One region of the Shewanella psychrotolerans genome, then DNA from elsewhere that is predicted to be linked to it. Evidence: riboswitches for the same ligand, from Rfam matches in the RefSeq annotation. Region 1 holds a riboswitch; the other holds the start of a gene.
What was found. A riboswitch is a leader RNA that binds a small molecule or an ion and turns the genes downstream of it on or off. The one in region 1 is predicted to bind cobalamin.
Positions count from the first base shown of each region.

Region 2: linked by a shared signal. The riboswitch ahead of K0I62_RS04610 (TonB-dependent receptor) and the one ahead of K0I62_RS03510 (ABC transporter ATP-binding protein) in region 1 are both predicted to bind cobalamin.

Region 1 covers NZ_CP080419.1:785,106-789,576, forward strand. The annotation lists gene metH (methionine synthase) at 1-1,096, opposite strand, end outside; gene K0I62_RS03505 (histidine phosphatase family protein) at 1,486-2,088, shown strand; cobalamin riboswitch at 2,230-2,395, shown strand; gene K0I62_RS03510 (ABC transporter ATP-binding protein) at 2,526-3,416, shown strand; gene K0I62_RS03515 (FecCD family ABC transporter permease) at 3,413-4,471, shown strand, end outside.
Region 2 covers NZ_CP080419.1:1,040,975-1,045,445, forward strand. The annotation lists gene K0I62_RS04600 (hypothetical protein) at 1-165, shown strand, start outside; gene K0I62_RS04605 (DUF805 domain-containing protein) at 468-818, shown strand; cobalamin riboswitch at 1,013-1,229, shown strand; gene K0I62_RS04610 (TonB-dependent receptor) at 1,330-3,303, shown strand; gene K0I62_RS04615 (arylesterase) at 3,473-4,084, shown strand; gene K0I62_RS04620 (HDOD domain-containing protein) at 4,336-4,471, shown strand, end outside.

The DNA of each region.
Region 1 (4,471 bases):
TTAGAAACAGTGAGTTTTCATCTATGGTGAGTGGCTCTAAACCCGATAGACGACAGGCGACGGGAATAGTCGGTAATTCACGGGTTTGATGTGCAATCACCGCTTGGCGAATGGCGTTAATATGCGCAGGGGTTGTGCCGCAGCATCCACCAATGATATTGAGAAAGCCTTCTTGTGCCCATTCACCGATAACCTCGGCCATCTCCTCTGGGGTTTCATCGTAGCCACCAAATTCATTAGGGAGTCCGGCATTAGGATGCGCCGATACGTAACATTCGGCAATTTTTGACAACTCTTCAACGTAGGGACGTAGCTCTTGTGGGCCAAGGGCGCAGTTAAGGCCAATCGACAGTGGCTTAACATGACGTAGCGAGTTGTAAAAGGCTTCGGTGGTTTGTCCGGTTAGGGTGCGACCGGAGGCATCGGTAATGGTGCCTGAAATCATAATAGGTAAACGCTGACCTATCTCATCGAAAATACTTTCAACGGCAAACAGCGCGGCTTTGGCATTGAGGGTGTCGAAGATGGTTTCCACCATGATGATGTCGGCGCCGCCCTCGATGAGCGCTTCAATCGATTCGCGGTAGGCTTCAACCAGCTGATCGAAGCTGACATTGCGATAACCAGGATCGTTGACATCAGGGCTAATTGAACAGGTGCGGTTGGTGGGGCCAAGAACCCCGGCAACATAACAAGCACGACCTGTTTCTGCGCTGACCTCATCTGCGGCGGCGCGGGCAAGACGTGCACCTTCAAGATTGATTTCGGCGGACAGTTCCTGCATCTCGTAGTCAGCCATGGCGATACGAGTGGCGTTAAAGGTATTCGTCTCGATGATATCGGCACCAGCGAGCAGGTATTGTTTATGGATATCTTTGATAATGGCTGGTTGAGTCAGTACGAGCAGATCGTTATTGCCTTTAACATCGCAGGGCCAATCTTTAAAGCGCTCGCCGCGAAAGGCTGCTTCCTCAAGCTTATGCTCTTGGATCATGGTGCCCATTGCGCCGTCGAGGATCAAGATCTGCGATTTGAGTTGCTCGATGATCTGCGGTGCTATCTGTCTTACATGATTAACAGGGGTATGGGTCGCCATAAAGTTTTACCTATTTTTACTAACTTCTAACTACGTCATTGCAGGGAAACCATCGTTATGAGGTTAATGCAGTGTCATTCAGGGTACGATAACGCTTGCTATGTTCACTCGGAAGTATAAACGTATAGACGTCTATACTTCTTGCCTATACTAATCGACTTATAGCGCTTAGGGCAAGTCAAAATAGTATAACCTTTGTGGACTCATAACCTAGCTATGTTATTCGTTATTTAGGCAGTGAAGAGACTGTAGCGATGCAATTGATTAAATGGATATGGCAATGGATTTTTGTAAATTACTAAAAGCTGAATCATCATTTATTGCAATGTATTATCGGTTAAGAGTATCCTCCTCAAGTATTACACTCAAGCTAGTCGATGCTGTTTTATATGACTCAAACAACGCTGTATTTGATGCGTCATGGCGAATGTGAAGGTGGAAATCTGCTGCGGGGCCATTGCGATATTCAGCTGACCGAAATCGGTTTTGCGCAGATGCAATTGGCTTATGCGAAGCTACCCGAAGCCGTTGACAGAGTAATGAGTTCGCCTTTAATCCGTTGTGCCGCCTTTGCTGAACATATCGCCAGCAAGCGGCGAATGAGCATCAGCTTTGATGAACGTTTAAAGGAGATCTACTTTGGCCGTTGGGATGGCCTTGAAATTCCCACTTTACATGAAGATCACGGCCAAGAGTTAACGGCTTATTGGCAGGATCCTTGGCGGTTCCCTTTACCTGAAGCTGAAGCCATGTCAGCCTTTGAGCAACGTCTCGATGGGTTGGTGGATGAGCTGGTCAGTCTTTATAGTGGCGAGAAGCTGCTACTTATTACCCATGGTGGTGTTATTCGTTATTTAATGGCTAAGGCGCTAGGGGTGATCAAGGCAGTAGGCTTTTATACGCAATTGAGCCTTGAGTATGCCAGTGTGGTGAAAATTACTCATTATAGAGATGAGGATGGCAAGGGTTTTTGGCGACTGCATTGGGGCTGAATCATAGAAGATAAGCGATAAGTGTCAGTGCTGGTTTGATGTCGCGATAGCTAGTGCTTGTCTCTTGCTTGAAATACCGCATAATAACCAACAATTTTTAGGTGTCTTTCAATAGCGAAATTTCAGTAGCGAAGATGCCGAGAGTAAGGTGTTGAGATTCGTCTCTAGTCATGAGTCGAGTAACTTAAACTTAATAGGGAATTGGGAAGGCGATCAGCCATAAGCCCAAACTGTGCCCGCAACTGTGAGTGTGTTAAATAAGGCGAGTACCTTAGGTTAACCACGAGTCAGGATACCTGCCTTACTTTATAGCCTTATGACTCAAGCGGGTGACTTGAGGGAGCTACTCATGACCATTACATTTGGGGCGGTTGCCCTGTCTTTATCTTTTGCCGCGCGATACCTGTGCATTAAGGCCGCACCTTGGGTAGGTGTTTGTGACTAAAGACGTTACCGCCTTATCCGCTAAAGGCATATGCTGGCACAGCGGCGAACGCCAAATTTTGTCTGATGTCAGTGTGCAGCTGTCTCAAGGTAAAATGCTTGGGATTATCGGTCCTAATGGTGCGGGTAAATCGACCCTATTGCGTTGCCTCTATCGCTATTTGACCCCTAGTCGAGGCGATATCTGCTTATTTGGTCATCCTGCGAGTGAGCTATCCGCTAAGGAATTTGCACGGCAAGTGGCTGTCGTTTTACAAGATACCCCCCATCATTTCGATATGACGACGGCGCAATTGGTGACCTTAGGGCTCACGCCCCATAAAGGCGCATTCTCCTTCACAAGTGAGCAAGATAAGGTGCAGGTACGTCATGCGCTTGCAACTGTCGGTCTGAATGAGCTGGCTAATCAATCCTATGAGCAACTTTCGGGCGGTGAGAAACAACGGGCATTGATCGCTCGTGCCATCGTCCAGAAACCTAAATTATTGATCCTTGATGAGCCAACAAATCACCTTGATATTCGTTACCAAATCCAGATCTTAGAACTACTGCGCTCGTTAGATATTACCGTGGTGATCTCTATTCACGATCTGAATTTAGCCAGTGCCTTATGTGATCAATTATTGCTGCTTAATCGAGGCAGAGCGGTGATCCAAGGCTCGCCCGCAGAGGTGCTGACCGAGCAGCAGATTGGCGAGGTTTTTGGCGTATGCTGTCAGGTATTGCCTCATCCACAACATGGCAATCCGCAGATTAATTATTTTTACGGTTATCGCCATCTAGGCGATCAAGGTGGCGCGGCCTGTGGCTCATCCATAGAAGCTAACCCTGCCAATAGCAGATATTTGGGACCGCGCGATCTGAAAGGGGACAAGGTTAAATGATCACCGAGGTAATACGAGGCTCCTTGGGCACAAATAAGCTAAAGCGAGTCATGTTGTTTGTGGTATTGATTGTCCTCTTTTCTCTGTTAACCCCCATTTTAGCGGCCAGTTTTGGCGCGGCCGATATAGGGGTAAAACAAGTTATTGATGCCATATTAGGGGGGATAAATGGTGAGTCTAGTGGCACTGTAACCTCACGGATTGTGATGGAACTACGATTGCCTCGTATTCTGCTGGCCTTTATCGCGGGCTTTGGTCTGGCGATCGCTGGCGCAGTATTGCAAACCGTTACCCGTAACCCGCTTGCCGATCCCTATTTATTTGGGATCTCTTCTGGGGCTTCGTTTGGTGCGGTATTGGTGATCACCCTACTTGGTAACTCAAATGCGATGTCGGGCACACTGCCTAGCTCATTGATAAATAGCATTAGCTTGCCCATTGGTGCGTTTATTGGTGCGGCGCTTTCTGTGTTGATGGTACTGGCACTGTGCGGCCGAGCCATGAGCACTCAGATCGAGCGCATGTTGCTTTCTGGAGTGGCGGTATCATTTATGTTTGGCGCACTGACCAGTCTGTTGCTCTATTTCTCCGGTCCTCAAGCGGCGGCTTCTGTGCTGTTTTGGAGTCTGGGGAGTTTTGCTAAGGCAAGCTGGGCAGGGCTTAGTTTGCCTTTTGTGGTGATAGGTTTAGCCACGGCAATCATCTTGCTCTCTAAACGCCAGATCTTAGCCATGAAGGCCGGTGATGAGACCGCGCATACTTTAGGTATTAATGTACAGGGGTTGCGCCTAGGTATGTTGCTGCTTTGCTCTTTAATTACCGCCGTGCTGGTGGCCAATTGCGGCGGTATCGGTTTTGTGGGTTTGATGATCCCCCATATGGTGCGGCTATTGTTGCCTGGAAGGTTTGCCTTGTTGACCACAGGCTTGGTTGGCGGCCTGTTTATGATCTGGATAGATGTGTTGGCCAGATGCCTGCTGAGTTATCAAGAATTGCCAATCGGCATTATCACTGCCGTTATTGGTAGCTTGTTCTTTTTATTTATTTTAGCCACC
Region 2 (4,471 bases), 260 kb from region 1:
CAAGATGTGGCCATGGGAGAAATCGGTCATTACACAGTGATAGCTGGCGCAGACGATCTGTTTTTGTTACATCGTTCAGCTCGAGGGGATGATTTACTTTCGGCTACTCATTTTTCGGTTACGCCGCCACTAAAAATGGTGGCTGATATAACCACTTTGCGTTAGTTCTATTTTTATTTCTGGTTCGGTTAGTTGGCCTGTTTTCAGCGATGGCTGTTGGTGATTAGACTAGATTGAGCTGTTTTACTTACCAATAATTTACTTATTGGTGTGATTTTTTATTGCGCTTTTCATCTGTTATCTAAAGTCAATAAAGCTTCACAAATCTCATTGTCATTAAAATTAAATTAAAGTTTTTAATTATTTAATATATTATTGACGTGCGGTGGGGTGGATGGAGCTATTGCATAACTCTTGGATCCTTATTGGGTATTTATTACATATTTTACGTAAACAAAAGGAATAATATGGAACATTTTATTGGTGCGTTTAAAAAGTTTGCTGATTTTACCGGTCGCGCACGTAGAACAGAGTTTTGGATGTATATTCTGTTTTACTTTATCTTTTATATCGCGTTGGCTGTGGTCGATGGAATATTAGGGACCTTTGCATTAACAGGTATATTCTCTTTAGTTATGTTGATCCCGAGTTTGTCTATTTCGGCGCGACGTTTACATGATACTGGTCGTTCAGGTTGGTGGCAGTTGCTCTGCCTTATCCCACTTATTGGCGCCATTGTGCTGATTATTTTTTATGCACAAGATAGTGTTGAAGACAACGAATATGGTGGCAATCCGAAAGCATTCGCTGCGGCTTAACCATACATCATTATTTTTAAGGAGGCTTAGGTCTCCTTTTTTATTGCCTTTGCTTGCTATTTAATAGCTTGATTCTTGGCAGAAGCAGTTAGACATTTATACGTGTAGACGTCTATAATGCCCCGTTCTTGAATAGTCGTTAGTGATTTTCTACGAAATATAATATTATTGATGACTAATTAAAGACAACCAAATTCTAGTTAATCTTTTGTGGTGCCCTGATACGTGTTATGCGTAATAGGGATAATCGGGAAGCCTGTGAAAATCTGGCACTGCCCCCGCAACGGTGAAAGGTGAAAGTTGGATGCGTTTACGTTAAGCGTTAAAAAAATCCAATCTTGTCGTATAAAAAGTGATTCACTTTTTGTACTTATCCTCAGTCCGGAGACCGGCCCTAAAGGTGATTTTGAGATTTCGGCGGGCAGATCTCGAAATGCGATAACTCTCACCAGCACTTGGTGTTATTTACCGTGACTTCTTGCCCCGTTTCCCTTTTAGGAGTTAAAGGAAAATGGGTACAAAACCTACAACAATTGCCGTATTACTCGGTGCAATGTTATCTGTTTCTGCACCACTTCAGGCGGCAGAAGCGACTAACCAAAATGCAACTCAGATTGACGAAACCATTACGGTCATCGGTCGAAGCGAATCAACCCCATTAAATATTGCTGCCAATGTTAATGTGATTGACGCGGCTGCTATCGAGATGGGTGGCGCGACCACCTTGACAGATGTATTGCGTGGTCAAAGCGGTATTCAAATCTCAGATTCAAATTCAGGTGCGGTGTTTGCGATGCGAGGTTTTAGTGCTAGCCAAGCAGCAAACAATACCTTGATCCTTATTGACGGTCGCCGTCTTAATAATATTGATATCGCTGCACCTACGATCAATGCTATTCCACTTAATCAGATTGAACGGGTTGAGATTTTATCGGGTAGCGCAGGGGTGCTTTATGGTGACCAAGCGGTAGGTGGCGTGATCAATATTATTACTAAAGCGCCAAATGGCGCTGGTGGCAGTGTTCAAGTGTCTGCTGGTAGTTTCGATACTTATGAAGGCCAAGCCGAAGGCTCAGTTGCTATTAATGACAGATGGCGATTATATGCGGCTGGCAGTTACAACCAAGGTGACAATTATCGCGACCATAATGCTAATGAAACTTCATCTGTTTTAGGTCGTCTCCAGTACCGTGATGATCTGCAAGAGTTTTTTGTTGAAACGAGTTACTACGATAACCATCGAGAACTTGCGGGTGATTTAACATTGGAGCAGATAGAGGATGACCCTCGTCAGTCAAATGCTACTCTTGTAGGCGCTCCCGATAGTTATATGCATGAGATGACAACAGCAGCCAGAACTGGATATCAACGTCAACTTAGCGAGCAATGGGCGCTACAGGCTGATTTAAATTATTCAGACACTCTGATAACGGGTCTTAATAGCTGGGGAACGGCCAGAAAAGATACTCGTTCACTATTAGAATTTATGCCTAAAATTATCGCGAATATAGCGACAGACAGTGGCATGTTGAATCTCGTTACAGGTGTCGATTTGAGTCGTGGAGAGTCTGATTTCAGCAGTGGACGCAGCAATGTCCAAGAGCAAGTGAGTGCTTACGTACAGGCTACTGTCCCGCTCACTCAAAGTGTCAGCTATGTGGTTGGTGGACGTTACGCCGAAGTAGCTGATGATCTTGTTGATCCCCAAGCGTATCCCGATGGCGTAGATTTAGATCAGGATGCTCACGCATTTGAACTTGGTCTTAACTATCGCCCAACAGCGAATCATCGTCTATATGTTCGAGCCGATGAAAATTTCCGCTTTGCAAAAGTTGATGAGCAAGCTTATACACCTGCAAGTGTCGTAGGGCTTAAGCCGCAAACGGGTCGTTCTTATGAAGCGGGTTGGGACTGGATTTTCAGTGGCAATAGTTTGCGTGTTAGTGCGTATCGCTTAGATTTGGAAGATGAAATTGTATTTGATTCCAGCGCTGAAACCCCAACCGGTGGAAGCTTTCCTGGTGCCAACGTAAACGCTGATGCATCGCGTCGCTATGGTGTGAGTTTGGATTGGGATTGGCAAGTGACCCAAGCAGTTCAGTTAGGTGTTGAATACAACTATATTGATGCCGAGTTTACTGACGGGATCAATGATGGCAAGTCGCTATCTTGGGTCGCTGAGCACAGTGGTCGTGCTTATGTTAGTTATGATATCTATGAACATTTGCAGCTATTTGCTGAAGGAGTCTATACAGGTGAGCGTTTCATTGAGGGCGATGACGGCAATGTTGACCCTAAACTCGATGACTATTTGCTAACTAATATAGCGCTTAACTATACCCGCAATGCGTGGCTAGCGAGTTTACGTGTTGATAACTTATTTGACGAACAATATGTCAGCGCTGGTTATTATAGCGCTTGGGGTAATGGTTATTATTCAGGCAGTGGACGCGCAGTGCGTTTAACGGCGAGCTATCGCTTCTAAAGGCGTTGATGTTGAGCTAACGGCTAAACCGATCCCAATACAAGGCCTAATGCCAGATCAATAGATAAAAAAGCCAGTCAGCTTTACTGACTGGCTTTTTTTATGCCTGTTGGTCATGATGGCATCAACACCATATCTCAATAGATATAGATCGAGGAGACTGTTAAAGATGAAGTTGAAATGGTTGCTGGTTGTGGCGGCGCTGGTTCTCATTGGCGTGTTCTGGCCAAATAGTCATCGAACATTAGCGCCACTTTCTCCTGATGCTAATATTTTGGCCTTTGGCGATAGCTTAACTCAAGGCGTCGGTGCGTCGAAGGGAAGCGATTATCCTAGCGTGTTAGCCAGATTAACAGGATTAAATGTGATTAACGCTGGGATTTCTGGTGAAACAACTTCTGAGGGGCTAAGACGGTTTGCAACTGTACTGGATGAAACCGCGCCCGAGTTGGTGTTGCTGCTTGAAGGCGGCAACGATTTTCTGCGCAATGTAGATGAACAGCAAGTAGAAGCTAATCTTGCTTTAATGATTGAACAGGCACAAAGTAGAGCGATTACTGTGGTATTAATCGCAGTTCCGCAAAAGAGTCTTTGGCTCGAACCTGCTAAACTCTATTCTCGTCTTAGCGATAAATATCAGCTGTTATTAATTGAGGATTTTTTAACAGATCTGCTAAAATTACCAGAGGTTAAATCCGATACGATTCACCTTAATGATGCAGGATATGAACGCCTTGCTGAACATATTGAGTTGCAACTTAGGCAAGCTGGCGCATTGTGAATTTTGGCCATCGTTTGGTGCATAGACTCTCCAGCGGTATAGCGTCATCGAATTGTAAAGTGACAGAAAGTTGTCATCTTACGGTGTTAAAGCACTAGATTTGATTAGTGCTAGCGTAACAATGTGGAAATATTTGGGTTAGACTTCTCTTTTAACCTAAATCGACTTGACCACGGCGGGCATTTTGTGGGTAAATTCTCGGATAACAAATGGCGACTTGCCAGAATAATAAATCAGGTTAATAACTTCTCATGACAGATCTTGAGCATCAAGTATTCACTCAAGTACGTGCAATTATCGCCAATGAAGAGCAGGTCATTGGTCGCCGTGGCATTCTGATCCCATTGAAAAAGGCTATCATTGCAGATGGTGATATTCGCAATGTGA